Regions from separate parts of the Ureibacillus sp. GCM10028918 genome, predicted to be linked through region 3. Evidence: riboswitches for the same ligand, from Rfam matches in the RefSeq annotation. Region 3 holds a riboswitch; each other region holds the start of a gene.
The links. Region 3 has a riboswitch for cobalamin ahead of ACFQU5_RS08865 (hypothetical protein). Riboswitches for the same ligand answer to the same signal wherever they lie in the genome.
Positions count from the first base shown of each region.

Region 1: linked by a shared signal. The riboswitch ahead of ACFQU5_RS07670 (FecCD family ABC transporter permease) and the one ahead of ACFQU5_RS08865 (hypothetical protein) in region 3 are both predicted to bind cobalamin.
Region 2: linked by a shared signal. The riboswitch ahead of ACFQU5_RS01685 (hypothetical protein) and the one ahead of ACFQU5_RS08865 (hypothetical protein) in region 3 are both predicted to bind cobalamin.

Region 1 is NZ_JBHTFK010000005.1:952,400-958,223, reverse strand. Features, by position in the region: gene argS (arginine--tRNA ligase) at 1-1,569, shown strand, start outside; partial or broken gene ACFQU5_RS07680 (S-layer homology domain-containing protein) at 1,841-2,236, shown strand; gene ACFQU5_RS07675 (CAP domain-containing protein) at 2,243-2,854, shown strand; cobalamin riboswitch at 3,136-3,329, shown strand; gene ACFQU5_RS07670 (FecCD family ABC transporter permease) at 3,563-4,546, shown strand; gene ACFQU5_RS07665 (adenosylcobinamide amidohydrolase) at 4,551-5,824, shown strand, end outside.
Region 2 is NZ_JBHTFK010000002.1:355,260-361,083, forward strand. Features, by position in the region: gene ACFQU5_RS01675 (metal ABC transporter permease) at 1-548, shown strand, start outside; gene ACFQU5_RS01680 (Fur family transcriptional regulator) at 545-955, shown strand; cobalamin riboswitch at 1,041-1,220, shown strand; gene ACFQU5_RS01685 (hypothetical protein) at 1,384-1,935, shown strand; gene ACFQU5_RS01690 (ABC transporter substrate-binding protein) at 1,932-2,888, shown strand; gene ACFQU5_RS01695 (bifunctional adenosylcobinamide kinase/adenosylcobinamide-phosphate guanylyltransferase) at 3,195-3,758, shown strand; gene cobS (adenosylcobinamide-GDP ribazoletransferase) at 3,772-4,545, shown strand; gene ACFQU5_RS01705 (histidine phosphatase family protein) at 4,518-5,117, shown strand; gene ACFQU5_RS01710 (bifunctional adenosylcobinamide kinase/adenosylcobinamide-phosphate guanylyltransferase) at 5,069-5,482, shown strand; gene ACFQU5_RS01715 (ECF transporter S component) at 5,485-5,824, shown strand, end outside.
Region 3 is NZ_JBHTFK010000006.1:160,935-166,758, reverse strand. Features, by position in the region: gene ACFQU5_RS08875 (SPL family radical SAM protein) at 1-353, shown strand, start outside; gene ACFQU5_RS08870 (iron chaperone) at 471-839, shown strand; cobalamin riboswitch at 1,121-1,296, shown strand; gene ACFQU5_RS08865 (hypothetical protein) at 1,557-1,793, shown strand; gene ACFQU5_RS08860 (acyl-CoA thioesterase) at 1,769-2,206, shown strand; gene rpmG (50S ribosomal protein L33) at 2,449-2,598, shown strand; gene rpsN (30S ribosomal protein S14) at 2,672-2,941, shown strand; gene ACFQU5_RS08845 (GTP-binding protein) at 3,025-4,224, shown strand; gene ACFQU5_RS08840 (response regulator) at 4,312-4,962, opposite strand; gene ACFQU5_RS08835 (sensor histidine kinase) at 4,962-5,756, opposite strand.

The DNA of each region.
Region 1 (5,824 bases), on a different contig from region 3:
CATTTAGAAACACCTAAGGATAAAGCGAATGGTGACTTTGCGACGAACCTAGCAATGCAGTTAACAAAGTTAGCCAAAAAACCACCACGCGCCATTGCAGAAAGCATTTTAGAAAACATTGAAACAGAGGGCACTGAAATTGAAAAATTAGAAATTGCCGGCCCAGGCTTTATTAACATTACGGTGCGTAAAGCATTCCTTGCCGATGTTGTAAAAGCAGTAAAAGAACAAGGTGAAAACTATGGTCGCTCTACAGCTGGCAATGGCGAAAAAGTCCAAGTCGAGTTTGTATCAGCAAACCCAACAGGTGACCTGCACTTAGGACATGCTCGTGGGGCTGCATTCGGTGATTCATTATGTAACGTATTAGACTTTGCAGGGTTTGACGTATCCCGCGAATATTATATCAACGATGCGGGTAATCAAATTAACAATCTGGCTCATTCATTGGAAGCTCGCTACAAACAGGCTTTAGGAATGGATGCAGCTATGCCGGAAGACGGCTACCATGGTCAAGATATTATTACGATTGCTGGTAAATTAGCTGATGAATTCGGAGGAGCAATCCTTGAAAAGTCAGATGAGGAACGCTTCGAATTCTTCCGTGAGCATGGGTTGAAATTAGAATTGGACAAATTAAAAAATGACCTAGCAAACTTCCGTGTGAATTTTGATGTTTGGTATTCAGAAACATCTTTATACAAGAACGGCAAAATCGAAGTAGCTTTAAACAAACTAAAAGAAAACGGTCATGTGTTTGAAGAAGAGGGAGCAACTTGGTTCCGTTCAACTACATTCGGTGACGATAAAGACCGTGTATTAATTAAATCAGAGGGTTCATTCACTTATTTAACGCCGGACATTGCATACCATGAAGATAAAATTCAACGCGGCTTTGAAAAGCTAATCAATATCTGGGGTGCCGACCACCACGGCTATATTCCACGTATGAAGGCAGCAATTCAAGCACTTGGATACGACCGAGATAAATTAGAAGTAGAAGTTATCCAAATGGTGCAGCTTTATAAAAACGGTGAAAAATACAAAATGAGTAAACGTACCGGGAATGCTGTTACGATGCGTGATTTAGTTGAAGAAGTGGGCTTGGATGCAGTACGTTACTACTTTGTAAAAACTGCTTGTGATTCACATATGGACTTCGACTTAGACTTGGCAGTATCACAATCAAATGAAAACCCTGTTTACTATGCACAATATGCTCATGCACGTATTTGCTCAATTATCCGTTCTGCAGATGAGCAAGGATTCAAGACTTCATTAGATCATCTAGATTTATTAACGGCAGAAAAAGAAGAGGACGTACTGAAAAAAGTAGGTGCATTCCCTCAAGTAGTAGCAGAGGCGGCAAAACACCGTACACCACACCGTGTTGCCAACTACATTCAAGACTTGGCAGCTGCATTCCACAGCTTCTACAACGCTGAAAAAGTGCTTAACCCTGATAACAAAGAGTTAACTGAAGCACGTCTGGCATTAATCAACGCCGTTCGTGTGACACTAGCAAACGCATTACGTTTAATCGGAGTAGCAGCTCCTGAAAAAATGTAATAATATGTGATTTCAATTAAACCAGTCCCTTAGAAAATAGGGGGCTGGTTTTTTCTTGAGAGTATTTAAAGAGGGGGCTAAACAGTGAGTTAGTAAGAGTAACGCGTAGCTTTTCAATTCTTAGGTTGATGAATGCCGCTCCATTAAATCTAGTACGTTTCTATACGCACAAATGTGGATATATAGAAACTGACTATCTTTCAACCTATTTCCGAGGGACCTAGTTTCATAGGAAAAGGTATGATAAGGTTTGCATAGACTGCTAAAGGAGATGAACCTTATGAATAAAAAGTATACTGCGTACTTAGCTACCATTGCTGCAGCGGCAGTCATATCGGTTCCGGCAGCCGATGCAAAATCATTGGATTTTTCGGATTTATCGCCAACAAACTCGCATTTTGAAGCCATTCAAGCATTATATAATCGAGGGGTGCTCAATGGTTTTCCTGATGGGACTTTTAAACCGAATCAATTATTAACAAGAGAACAAGCAGCAATTATATTAACAAAAGCTTTAAACATTGATGCTTCCTCTTATACAAAACAGATTTTTGCCGACGTGGATTCAACTTCACCATCTTTTAAGGAAATTAATGCTTTATATGAACGAGGAGTAATTAGAGGTTATCAGGATCATACCTTTAAACCGGGAAAATCATTAACAAGAGCCGAAATGGCAATCATCCTTGTAAATGCGTTTGAAATCCGGCTTCCTTCTACTATCACATATCCTTTTAAAGATGTTAGTTCATCGTCCGGGTTCCGTCATTATATACAAGCGTTATATAATGCTCGCGTTACAACAGGAACAAGCACGACAACATTTTCGCCCAATGAACCCGTGAAAAGAGCTGAAATGGCCTCTTTTGTTGTACGAGCCGAATCGTATGACCAAGCACCGGATGTTGAAAATGGTTTCGCCCAACAAGTTGTAGAATATACGAATAAAGAAAGGGCGAAATACGGATTGCAACCATTGGAAATCTATCAACCAATAATGAATTCAGCGCAAATTAAATCGGATGATATGTCCAAAAATAATTATTTTAGTCACAATAGTCCTACCTATGGCACGCCATTTGAATTAATGACATCTCTTGGTATTTCATACAGAGCTGCCGGTGAAAATATTGCGAAGGGGCAACGGACAGCACAGGAAGTTGTAGAAGCCTGGATGAATTCCGAGGGCCATCGAGCCAATATATTAAACTCCAACTTTACTCATATCGGGGTAGGATACGCGCAGAACGGGAATTATTGGACGCAACAATTTATTCGTCCATAGGCTAAGATTTCTATATTTATATTTCATTGAAGAGAGCTATTATTGCTCTCTTTTTTTTGAACGCTCGCATGTATCGAGCTGCTTGTATTCGAGTTCGATGTTTTCACATGAACACATAGATATTATGAAGAAATTGGTTTGCTTCGTCCCCGTATAGATGGTATTAAAAAAGTAATGCGCCATAATATAGTTGGTTTAATAGAAAATTGGTAAATAACGGAATCGTTCATGCTAAAGTTTTATACATCCTTTTCCAAAAATAAAGTATAATAGAAAGAAAGAAATTCAAAAGTAGTAAAGGTCTTTTTGCAAGATTTGCAAAAAGAGTAAAAGGGAAGTTGGTGCAAATCCAACGCTGTCCCGCAACTGTAAATGGGAGTGGCCCTAAAATCCACTGTTGCAAGAGACTTGTAATGGGAAGGAAGGGAACACAATGACCATAAGCCAGGAGACCTGCCTTTATGAAAAAGAGATTCAAACCTTACGAGGATAAGGGGAGTACAAAACGTGTAATTTTTTTCAATTACTAAACCGTCTCCCTTTATGTCTAGGGAGACTTTTTATTTTGCTTCATAATGTGGCTGAATGATGCAAAAAATATACTTGGTAACACATAGGTGAAACAATGAACTACAAAATGGATACAACTTCTACTAAAAAATATAATAATGTAAAGAATAGTCTTGAGGTAACTTTGTGAAAAAAAGAATGCTGTTTGCTTATAGTTCATCGATCGTTATTTTATTGGCAAGCATTTGGCTCGGCGTTTCAATTGGTTCAGCAGATATCCCACTTTCAACCTTATGGGATAAGGAAACGAATCCAAGTGCTTACAGTATATTATGGGGCATTCGAATGCCCCGTGTAGTTTTGGCAGGTCTTGTTGGGGCTTCACTGGCAATTGCTGGGGCTGCGTTTCAGGGATTGCTTAAAAACCCTTTAGCTGATCCATATACACTTGGTATTTCTTCTGGTGCCTCTGTTGGAGCCGTTGCGACGATTTTCTTTGGTCTTTCGATACCTATCATAGGCGTATACACTCTGCCGTTGATTGGTATGGTGGGGGCATTCATTACGATGATTCTTGTATTATCCTTTGCAAGAATAATCGATCGCTCCATGAAAATGGAAACACTTATTTTGACAGGTGTTATTTTTAGTTCCTTTTTAGGGTCTTGTATTTCGTTAATGATTGCACTTACTGGACAACAGTTGCGTGAAATTACAAGTTGGCTTCTTGGGAGTGTATCCATGCGAGGATGGCCATATGTCCAAATGATTTTGCCGTTTGTCGTGATTGGAGTCATCCTTTTATGGCTCAATCGCCGCGAATTAAATGCCATGATGTATGGTGATGAACGGGCACAAGCTTTAGGAGTAAACGTAAAAAAGCGAAAGTATGCAATTCTTGCTGGAGGTTCGATGCTTACTGGAGCGGCAGTGGCGGTTTCGGGTACTATTGGGTTTGTTGGATTAGTTGTCCCACATATGACGCGCATGCTTTGGGGAACGGATCACCGCCATTTATTGACGTTATCATTCTTAAATGGTGCGAGTCTTTTGATACTTTGTGATCTCGTTTCAAGGACAATCATCACGCCCTCAGAATTACCGATTGGTGTCATTACATCCTTTATCGGGGCACCTGTCTTTTCGTATATCTTCTTTAAACAGCGAAGAAGTAGGGGGTGAAAATATGCTAAAGGTTCACAATATTTCAGGTGGTTATGGTGCAACACCAATCCTATCAGATATTTCATTTGAAGTGGAGAAAGGCAGGATGGTTGGGATATTAGGGCCGAACGGATGCGGAAAATCCACATTACTAAAGGTAATCAGTGGCATCATGAGTCCCACTTTTGGAACCGTCATTATAGATGGCGTGGATATAAATGATTATTCAACCCGCGAGTTAGCTAGAAAAATGACCATACTCCCGCAATTACATGCAACAGCGTTTTCAAGTACTGTTCGTGACACTGTATCGATTGGACGGTATCCACATCAATCGGGCTTTTTCTCAAGTTGGAGAGCTGAAGATGAACGTGCAGTAAAAAAAGCTATGCAGTTGACGGATATTGAAAAATATGAAAACCATTATTTGGAGTTTTTATCAGGTGGCGAACAGCAAAGAGTTTTCATCGCACAAGCTTTGGCACAGGCCTCAAGTTTACTGTTGCTTGATGAACCGACCAATCATCTCGATATTGCACATCAAAAGCAAATTTTAGATATGATACAGAGAGAAGTCACTGAAAATAAACTAACCGTAGTTTCCGTTTTCCACGATATTAACTTGGCGTCACTCTATTGTGATGAAATACTTTTAATGGAAAATGGAAAAGTGAAAGCTTTCGGTGCTCCACATGAGGTATTACTCGAAGAGCAAATTAAGGATGTTTATAATACCCGGATTTCGATACAAGCACATCCAGAGCAACCAAAGCCACAAATGACCATTTTACCGGAATTGCAGAATCAGTCTGAAGAGAAAGTGGTAAAATTGGATCAAATAAAAATTAAACAGGAATATGTTGAATTTAAATCCCATTATCCTTTAAGAGTGCTATCTTCAGCGGTACATAACGCAGGGATGGGATGGTATGCGAACTTCATGAACCGGACAGTACAACCCGATTATGATATTGAACATGTTAAAGAAGAATATCTCCAGTACTTAGTCAGTAAAGGCTTTTCACCAACAAATACGGTCGGCATGATGACTGCTGTTGATACGAAAAAGGCTGTTATAAAGAAATATGAGATGCCCTTTGGCGAAGTATTCGTTGTAGTAACGGCGGGGGTCGGGAATGCAATCGATGTTTCCCAAAGCTATAAACGCAACAACTTCTTTCAAGTAGGAACGATTAATACATGGGTAATCATTAATGGCAAATTATCCGATGAAGCCTTTGTGCAAGCAATGATGACAGCAACAGAAAGCAAGTCGAAGGCATTGCACCATGAAGA
Region 2 (5,824 bases), on a different contig from region 3:
CAGGGATTGGTCTAACCGCAATTTTTGTCTCGCTGGCAAGCGGCTTTAATACTGATTTAATGAGTTATCTATTCGGTTCTGTTTCGGCTGTGTCGAGACAGGACTTATGGATTGTCATATGTATTGCGATTGTCGTCATCGTATTCCTATATTTGTTTTTCAAAGAGATGTTTGTACTTGCATTCGATGAAGAATATGCCCACGCTAGCGGGTTGCCTGCAAAATGGATTCATTTCTTATTTATGCTTGTCGTTGCCTTGGTTATTGCAGCAAGTATGCGAATTGTGGGGATATTACTAGTTTCATCATTAATTACCTTGCCAGTTGCAGCAAGTATGCGAATCGCAAAAGGGTTTAAACAAACAATTATTTATTCAATCCTTTTTGGTGAAGCAGCTGTTATCATAGGATTAGCAAGCGCCTATTATTTAAATCTGGCACCAGGTGGTACAATTGTCGTCACATCAATCCTAATTTTATTGATTGTCATCCTCGTGAAAAAAATCGTACTTAATTTAAATGCAAAAGAAAGGGGAGCAGTTAAATGAATTTAACAAAAGCATGGGAAATACTGAAGGATAACGGTTTTAAAAAAACCGATAAACGTGAGTTAATATTGAATATGTTCCAAGAAACCGATAAATATTTAACTGCAAAGGATCTCTTATCTGTATTGAAACAAGATTTTCCTGGAATGAGTTTTGATACAATCTATCGGAACTTAGCTACATTTGTCAACCTTGGGATTTTAGAAGAAACAGAGTTAAATGGTGAAAGAAATTTCCGTATGCAGTGTGAATCCGATCACCATCATCATCACTTTATTTGTATGGAATGCGGAAACGTAAAAGAAATCTCTATCTGCCCAATGGAAATGTTAAATGAAAAACTTCCAGGATATACGATTGAAGCACATAAATTCGAGATCTATGGAAAATGTATGAGCTGCAGTTAATTTCTTGGTTCCTTCTATTATTTTTCTTTTGAAAAAATAAAAATACTATTATTTTGGAAAATATGTTATATTGCTGTTAAGTGAATAGTGTTTGCAGGAAAAAGATGCGTAAAAAACGCTTAATTGGGAATTCGGTGCAAGACCGAAGCTGTATCCGCAACTGTATGTGCTAATTTCAGGAATTCGCCACTGTCTCTTATAGATGGGAAGGCTCTTCGAAATGCTATGCACAAGCCAGGAGACCTATCTTTTTCTGATCGTAACTAACCTCTTCGGAAATAAAGGGAATGTACGGCATAATTGAATGAATAGTATTATGTGAGTTTATTCTGTAATCTTTTGCCATCCATTTCGCGGATGGCTTTTTATTTTCTCTTGGTAGATGAATGGGTTTTTCGCTATTTGATTTTTTTATGGGGGGGTTAAATATTCGAAAGGATATGCGATTTAGTTGTTATCCATTTATGCGTGAGCAAGGGAGTTTAGTCGATTACGAGATTCGAACAGATTCACTTGCAACCCGAATAGGAGCTGTTTTACCAGTGTTGCGTGGAGATGATGCATGTCAGGTTGTTTACGAGGATTTACAAGTAATCCAGCCTAACGCGTATCATGTTAACGGCTCTGTACGGGGAAAATTAGCGATTACAGAGGAAGATTTACAAGCTTTGAGTGACCGCTATGATTATTATGTTGAGCAAGTTGGGGATGTAATCAAGCAATTTTTATTGCCTCAAGGCAGTGAAGCGGGTGCCTTGCTTCATGTTTGCCGCAGTGAAGCAAAGAAATCATACCGTGCACTACATAAAGTAAGTGAAGAACGCGAAGTACCAGAAATTTTGTTTGATTATTTAGGACTTCTTGCAAATGTATTTTTTGTAATGGCCGTTTACACGAACTGCAAACAGGGTGTAGATGAAATTCCATTTGTAAGTAAATCCTATCCAATAAAGAAAAAACGAAAAGAGGAAATAAGATGAAATTTTTAGAGAAGAAGTGGCTGGCACCATTAGCAATCTCATTATTATTAGTTGGTTGTAATTCAGAAGAACCAGCTAAAAATGATGATACAGAAACAACTGAAAATGCTGGGGCATCTGAAGAAGCAGGTCCTTACACTGTCGTTGATGACCGCGGTGTGGAAGTGACTTTTGAGCAAGTGCCAGAAAAAATTGTCTCATTACAACCAAGTAATACTGAAATTTTATTTGAGCTTGGGGTAGGGGAGCAAATCATCGGTGCAACAGAATTTGATACATACCCTGAAGAAGCTCTTGAAATAGAACGTATTTCAGATTCGATGACAATAAATACCGAAAGAGTAATAGAACTGCAGCCTGACGTTGTGTTTGCCTATACAGTTGGGGAAGAAACACATATTGAACAATTAGAAAATGCTGGATTGAAGGTTTTTGTTATCAAAACAGCTGCAACAATCGATGATGTTTATGGAGATATTGAGCAAATTGCAGAAGTCTTAAATGTTGAAGAAAAAGCAGATGAAATCGTTTCCGGGATCGAAGAGCAAATTGCTGCGGTTCAAGAAAAAACTGCTTCACTAGATGTTAAAGAAAAAGTATATTTTGAAATCTCGCCATCTCCAGATATTTGGTCTGTTGGCTCTGGTACATTCCAACAAGAGCTGATTGAAGCAGCTGGTGTTGAAAACATATATGCTGATCAGCAAAGTTGGTTTGCTGTCTCAGAAGAGGATTTAATTACACGTAATCCAGAAGCGATTATCACTACTGTAAATTATAGTGAGGATCCTAAAGGAGAAATTTTAGCTCGTGAGGGATGGTCAAATATTACGGCTGTCCAAAATGAAGAAGTTTATGAGTTAAACGCCGACATCCTAGATCGTCCAGGACCACGTATCGGTGAAGCAATCGAACTAATTGCATCAGCAATCTACCCGGAGATTTTTAACTAAAGAACAGAGGGCAAATTCCTAATAATTGTTTGCTTAGAGTGTAGACAAAGTCGAAAATTGACTTTGTCTACACTCATTTTTTGAGTGATTCTTGAAGAATAAAGATTCACAGACTAACTTGAAAACGCTTGTCATACAATGCGGGAAGCTCTACCGAGATCAGAAGAGAATATGAGTTCATGAGGGGAGGAACGGGGCAACCAACGCAGTATGCTAGCGTTTGTCAACAGTCAGGGCAAATTCTGAATAAGAGTCTGCTCATTTCCATTTATCTAAATGATCATGAAAAATACCGAGGAGGTCCAAATGGGTAAACTAGTCTTTATTACAGGCGGCGTTCGGAGCGGAAAAAGTGCATATGCCGAATATTATGCGAAACAGCTTTATCAAAAATTTGAACGGACAAACCTGTACTATATTGCTTCAGGTGTTGCTTTTGATGAAGAGATGACAAAACGAATAAAACGTCATCAAGCAGATCGTGAACAGTCAGCTATAGAGTGGAGTACAATTGAAATACAAGAAGAAGTATGCTTTGATGAAATAATCTCCTCAAAATCCGTAATACTATGGGATTGTATAACGACTTGGTTAAATAATGTACACTATAATACAGAACGACTTAATCAAAATCAAAGACTAATTGAAATTGATAAGTACCTGGATAAAATAAAAAAACAGATATTGCAATGGATTGAGGATGATGCTGTAGTTCTACTTGTATCGAACGAAATCTTAGATGAACCTTTCTCTCACTTTTCAGAGGTGAATTACTATCGTGAGCATTTAGGTAAATTACATCAATGGATTGTTCGATACAGTGACGAAGCATACGAAATGGATTATAGTAAGATTGAACGTTGGAAATAGGACGGTGCCCATTTTGAAAAATAGTATGATTGGATTGCTTTTGTCGTTTCAGTTTTTTTCTTCTTTACCTATTCGAAAGCAGCTTCCGATGAATCAACAATCAGTCACGGCAATGTATACAATGCTGCCTTTTTTAGGCATTCTAATGGGGTGCTCTTTATATATCTTGTATATGATAAATGAACAATATTTTCATGTTTCTACTCTACTATTTGCTATCTTGGTTGTTGTAGCAGGAATTGTCATGACAGGAGGCCTGCATTTAGATGGTTGGATTGATATGGGAGATGCCTATTTTTCTTATCAGGACCAAGCGAAGCGACTTGCAATTTTAGAAGATTCTCGAGTTGGAGCCTTTGGAGCAATTAGTTTAGTCGTAATGTTACTACTAAAAATAGGCTTTACCTATGAATTATTACAAAAGGAACCACAAAATATGTTTTTATATTTTCTTGCGATTCCTTTTTTAAGTCGGTTAGCCCTGCTAGTCTACTTTGTTACAACCCATACGGTTAAAGAAAAAGGGTTAGCCTCATATTTTAAATCTCAAGTAAATCCGGCGAGATTATGGACTGCACTTATACTTTATACGCTCGTATTTAATAGTTATACATACTATGTAATGGGATTCAAAGGAATGATTTTAGTTGGATGTATGCTTCTATTTGTCCTTCTGTATAGAAAGTGGACGATTAAAAACTTTGGTGGAATGACTGGGGATTTATTGGGAGCTTTAAATGAAGGGACTGAGGTGTTTTTATGGGGGATTCTGTTGTTGTTCATTTAATAAGACATGAAAAGACAAATGCCAACTTAAAAGGAAAATATATTGGCTGGACTGATGAATCAATTAATGCAAAAGAACTGTATTTCAATGTTCCTTTATGTCCTAAATTGGTTTATGGGAGTGATTTAAAGAGATGCAAAGAGACAGCACACCTGTACTTCCCAGGAGCCATCTATCTACCTGAAGAAAATTTCAGAGAATTGAATTTTGGGGATTTTGAGATGAAGACTTATGAGGAACTTAAGAGGTCATCCATTTATCGTCAATGGATTGATGATCCACAAAAAGTTCCTCCTCCGAATGGTGAGTCCTATGAAGACTTTTTACACAGGGTGGTTCGTACTTTTCAGCAAATTATCTCTCAAAATGCCGACTATACTTTTGTAGTTCATGGTGGCGTCATTCGTGTTTTACTATCTATTTTTGGACCGATGGAAAAATCTTTTCAACAAATCTTGGTATCACATAGAACCATCTATTCACTGGAGTGGCCTGATTATTCCCAAGTAAAGGAGGGGAAACGGTGCAAGTTGTTATCGGTGGAGCCTATAATGGCAAAAGAAAGTTTGTAAAAGAAGTATTATTAAATCATGGGAAACCTCATTTTTTTGAAGGTGAAATACCAAAGAACATTTTGTTTTCAAGAGAGGATATTATTGTTATCGGGAACTTTGAAAAAATGATTCTTCAAAAAGTTCATTTAGATGAAGAAATCATCGCAGAAGAAATTTTTAATAAAATTCATCAATTGAATCAACAAGCACAGGTTATTTGCGTATGTACGGATATTGGTAGAGGTGTTGTACCACTATTAAAAGAAGAAAGGAAATTGCGTGATGCCTGTGGGCGGTTATATCAGAAGCTTTTTACTCAAAGTGAAAGTGTCATTCGAGTCTGGTACGGTATCCCACAAGTTTTAAAGGGAGATGGATTGTAAAATTGGATAGCATCACATTAAAAAGAATGGTCTTAACAGCATTAGTTGCAGCAATTTGCGTAATCGGCAGTTTTATAAAGATACCGGGATTCATGACAACTGCTGCATTAGATTCTGCGCCTGCATTAGTGAGTGTTGCTTTTTTACCGCCACTCTACTCCGGTTTAGCATCGGGCTTAGGACACTTAGCAACCGCTCTAACATCGGGCTTTCCATCTGGACCATTCCATATACTCATTGCATTTGAAATGCTCATTATTACATACATTTTTAATATATTACATAAAAAGGGCTTTAAAATATTGAAGTGGATCACTTTTGTTATTGGGAATGGAGTACTGG
Region 3 (5,824 bases):
GGATCTTTGCCCCTTATGCTCCTGGGATTAAATTAAGGTTAAAAGTTTTGAAGGAAGTTCATGATGCGGGGATACCTACTCAAGCCTCCATATCTCCCGTTTTGCCATTTACTCCGGATTTCCCGAAAGTACTGGAAGGAATTGTAGATTATATTTGGATTGATACGTTAAGTATTGGTGATGGATCAATGGGTAAACGTTCAGAGCGTTTAGGAATGCCTAGGTTATATCAAGAACATGGACTGGCACAATGGTATCAACAAGATTTACATGTAAAGGTAGAAAAGTATTTTAAGAAATACTTCCCTAGCGAAATGGTACGAGTTTCAAAACAAGAAGCTTTCCCAGGTTAAAATTTTATAACTAGCCACCTAAAATTAAATACCTCAATAATAAGTTGCACCATTGTATTGCTTTTGGTTATGATTATTGTCAAGAGGGTGTCTACTATTTTAGGGAGTGATAAAACAGTGGTTTTTGAAGAGTATACAGCGAAAATTGATGACCCACTACATAGAGAACGGGTCGAAGAAATTTTCGGTTGGATTACAAAGAAGTTCCCCCAACTACTACCAGAACTTAAATGGAATCAGCCTATGTTTACCGATCACGGCACATATATCATCGGCTTTTCTACAGCCAAGCAACATTTAAGCGTTTCACCTGAAGAATTCGGCATGGAACACTTTGCAGAGGACATTGCACAAGCTGGTTACAGTGCTACGAAAGGGCTTTTTCGAATAAAGTGGAATGAGTCGGTAAATTATGAACTCCTTGAGAAAATGATTGAATTTAACATTTTGGACAAGGCAGAATGTACAACTTTTTGGCGGAAATAATCGATTGAATGTATAGTTTAAATATGTAACTAGTTTATTTCGTATATAAATTAATAGCTGATTAGTTGGTCTCTCGTTACTAATAGAGGAACCAACTTTTTTAATTTGACCAAATTTAAAAATTTTCTATTTGTGTGCCTCGTCTAATTTTTGAAACTGGAGGAGTGAATGTGGAAGAGATATTGGATTCCTCAATTTATAGAGTTAAAGCTCGTATCAACTTAAAGAGTCTGAAATTTTAGTTTATAAAATCAACCGTATATGATATAGTGAACCCAATTACATAACGTGTAAGAATAGGTGCTTATGAGAATAAGCTTAAAAGGGAAGTTTGGTGTAAATCCAACACTGTCCCGCAACTGTAATTCGGAGCGAATCTGTTAGCCACTGTGAAAACGGGAAGGCATGAGGAGCATTGATGATAAGTCAGGAGACCTGCCTAATTCTAGTACACACCCAAACCTACGTGGAAATAGGTGGTGTTCTGTGCGAAATAAAGTAAATCGTCAATCAATTTACGCTTTTTTAGCATGCATAGATATTTCAAAGCTATTTCTCAACATAGAAATAGCTTTTTTCTTTTGGGGTTATGTAGAAAAAGGAGGCGTATTGCATGATTATCGTAAGAACTGTAGTTGGTTATCCTTCTATAGGAGAAAACCGTGAATGAGTGCTTTATAGGGGTTTTTGGGAGGTATTTCGAAGGAGTGAAAATGTATGTCATCCCGATCTATATATTATTATGAGGATCAGTTTAAAGAATATATTATGAAAGCATTGGTAGATCGACAGTTAAATTCTTTAAAACAAGTACTTGAAGACTTAATTCGTGAGAACCAAGAGGATTATAAAATTATCAACTATGCTTATCTAAACGTGAAAAGGGAAATAACAGGATACAATACTGATAGAAGTTATGAGGAGGATATATGCGAACGGTTCAAGCACATTTAATTTTACCACCTGATACAAACCATCAGGGCACAATTTTCGGAGGCAAAGTACTTGCTTATATAGATGAAATAGCAGCAATTACGTCAATGAAGCATGCAGGTGGCAATACTGTAACGGTATCAATTGACTCTGTAGATTTTTTATCGCCGGCTCGTGCGGGTGATATATTGGAATTAGAAGGTACAGTGGTTTATACAGGAAATACTTCTATTACTGTATTTGTCCGGGTAACTTCTTTTCAAGTAAAAACGGGTAATAGTATATTAACAACTGAATCATTTGTGACAATGGTAGCCGTTGATGAAAATGGGAAACCCCGTCAGGTACCTCAGGTTTTAATTGAAACAGAAGAACAAAGACAACTCTACGAAAGAGTAAAGCTTCAACAAGAGTTAAAGCAGAGAAAGAAATAGTCGTGTGAGAAAACCATAAATTTTTTCGATTATTACTTCCATATAAAAAGATATACGTCGGAATTTAAGCTGGATCCAATAAGGGGTCCAGCTATTTTTGTAGGTTCACCTTTAAGAAATAGTTTAAGAAATTAACTTAATGCTTGCAAATAGTAATGATTACTATTTATAATACGGATTAGCAACTAAATCGTAACGTTTACGATTTACAGTTTTCTAAATAAACCGAGGAGGAGTAAGTAATGAGAGTGAAAATTACACTTGCTTGTACAGAAACAGGAGATCGAAATTATATTACAACTAAAAACAAGCGGACTAATCCAGAACGACTTGAATTGATGAAATATTGTCCTCGTCTAAAGAAGCGTACTTTACATCGAGAAACTAAATAAGCGTTCTGTTAAAGGAGAAGTATGGCATTTATTAAATCGTAATGATTGCTGTTATGGATAAGGAGTGATAAAGATGGCCAAAAAATCAAAGATTGTAAAGGAACAGAAGCGTCAAGCGTTGGTGGAGAAATATGCCGAAATTAGAAGGGAATTAAAAGAGCAAGGAAATTATGAAGCACTTCGGAAACTTCCAAGGGATTCATCACCAACTAGGCTCAAGAATAGATGTCAGGTGACAGGCAGACCAAGAGGGTATTTAAGAAAGTTCAAGATGTCTCGGATTGCTTTTAGAGAGTATGCCCATAAAGGCCAAATTCCTGGAATAAAAAAATCCAGCTGGTAACAAGAAAGAATTTTAGATTTACCACATTTCCAAAATGAGAACACAGTATTTTTATTAAATGAGGTTTTAAGGAGACAGATAATATGACAAATAAAATCCCGGTAACGGTTCTAAGCGGCTATCTCGGCTCTGGAAAGACAACTGTTTTAAATCATATATTGCAAAATAAAGAGGACCTAAAAGTAGCAGTAATCGTGAATGATATGAGTGAAATAAACATCGATGCCGAACTTGTAGAAAAGGGTGGAGGGATTTCGAGAACAGAAGAAAAGCTTGTTGAATTATCAAATGGTTGTATTTGCTGTACATTGCGTGAAGATTTACTAATTGAGGTGAAGAATCTTGTCGACCTTGGTAACATCGACTATATCTTAGTTGAATCAACGGGTATTAGTGAGCCCATTCCTGTTGCTCAAACATTTTCATACGTGGATGAAGAATCAGGAATTAATCTACCAGAGTTTTGTAGATTAGATACGATGGTAACGGTTGTGGATGCCAATCGTTTTTGGCATGATTTCCAATCTGGAGAAAGTTTGCTAGAGCGAAAAGAGGCTATAGGAGAAAAAGACGAACGAGATATAGCTGATTTGCTAATTGACCAGATAGAATTCTGCGATGTTTTAATTCTCAATAAATGTGATTTAGTATTAGAGGAAGAGTTAGTGAAATTAGAACGAATCATTCGTGCTTTGCAACCAGAGGCAAAGATTATCCGAACAACAAAGGGGAATATTAATCCAAACGAAATAATAAATACAGGACGATTCGACTTTGAAAGTGTCGCCAGTTCTGCTGGATGGCTGAAAGAATTACAACAAGGACATGAAAATCACACCCCAGAAACTGAGGAATATGGAATCTCATCCTTCTCGTATACAAGAAAAATACCTTTCCATCCCGCACGCTTTAAGGAATGGAGTGAACAGATGCCGATTTCTATCGTACGAGCAAAAGGTATTGTCTGGAGTGCAGCTCATCATGAATATGCAATTTTATTCTCACAGGCTGGCCCATCTGTCAATATCGAGCCCGTTTCTTATTGGGTTGCGGCTCTATCAGAAGCACAACAGATGGAAGTATTATCAGTGAATCCTGAAGTGCAAGAAGAGTGGGATGTGGAATTTGGAGACCGTATGACAAGAATCGTAATTATAGGTACTGATTTAGATAAAGAAAAAATTACTCATGAGTTAGATCAATGTTTGTTAACAACAGATGAATTCAATGGGTCATGGGATGAGTTAGAAGATCCCTTTAAGTGGATTATTCAAGAAGCCTAATTAAAGATACCTTAAAGATTGGAAGAGTCAACAGTCTGGGGTATCATAGCCAACCTGGTCAAGGTTGGCTTTTAATATTATTTAGAACTAGTCCGAAATCAACCCATGCCTTACAGCATAAGCCGCAAGCTGCACACGATTATCTAGCTGGAGTTTTTCAAGCAAATTTTTGATATGGTTCTTTACCGTATTCTCTGCTATGTAAAAGCTTTGCGCAATTTGCTTGTTTGTATCACCCGCCGCAACTCTGGAAAGGATTTCACACTCCCTGGGTGTCAAAGTAAGGGGACTAGGTTCATCATCATACATATTGCCAGTACGAAAGCGATTAAGTAATCGGCTGGCAATCTCGCGGGAAATTTCTTGATGATTCCCTAGGAGAGCATGCAGATATTCAATCCAGTCATCCGGCTCCATATTTTTTAATAAATATCCTTGTGCTCCGTACTGTATGGCCGTGAACAAATCCTTTACATCATCTGAAACTGTTAACATAACAACATGTGTTTGAGGATACGATAATCGGATTCTTCTTACTGCTTCAAGTCCATTTAACCTGGGCATGTTGATATCTAATAGAATCAAGTCCGGCTGGAATTGGCCGCAAAGTTCCAAGGCTTCGAATCCATCAGTAGCTTCGCCAACAATGGAAAACGACTGATCCATCTCAAGTACACTTCGAATCCCTTCTCTTGCCAAGGGATGGTCGTCCGCGATAATTACACTATAGCACTGCATTATTGGTTCTCCTTTGTTATGATTATTTCGGTTCCGCCATTCATGTTATTTGTAATTTGCAGGTTTGCTCCAAGTTGTTTCGAACGCTCCTCCATCATCGATAGACCATATTGCCGGCTCGATTTCTTTGAAGTAGCGATTCCGCTTCCGTTATCGGCGATTTTTAATTCCCATCCATCTTTTACATCCCTAATAGTAATGAGCGCTTTAGACGCATTTGCATGTTTTCTGATGTTGGCAAAAGCTTCTTGGATAATGGCGAAGATTAGTATTTCTTCTTTTGTTGTAAAGAAATGGTGGGGAATTGAGATATTCTCTTCTACTTCCACTCCCGTTATAGCACTCCATTCAGAATGCCATTTTGTTATCCTTGAGCTAAGGGAGCCATTAATTTCAGGCTCGGACCGAAGATTAAAAATCGCTTGTCGTACATTGCTGTCGATCGTGGAAAGAGCGCGAGTGGCTGTTTCAATATCACCTTGTTTAAGTTTGATATTCATAAAGAAAATGGATTGGGCTATCCCATCATGAAGCTCTCGAGCAAGTCTTTCCCGTTCCTCATATACGGCCCGTTTGGATTGTTCATTAACAAGCTTGTCATTCATTGCTTTAATCGTCCGAAACATCCAGATTGAAAATAAAAGGGAAAGCACGAATGTAAGAATCGTAATATATAAATTTCCTGCTTCCATTGATAGAGAGTGCAAAAGAAAATCATGGCGAATATATTCGAATCCACCAATTAATATTGTAGGCAAAAGTACACTAAGAAACTGTAAAAGGCGATAAGACAAGCAAGTTCTCTCCTTAATAAATCTAAGTCTATCCTAAGTATAACTAAAAAATCGAACTTCTTGATAGC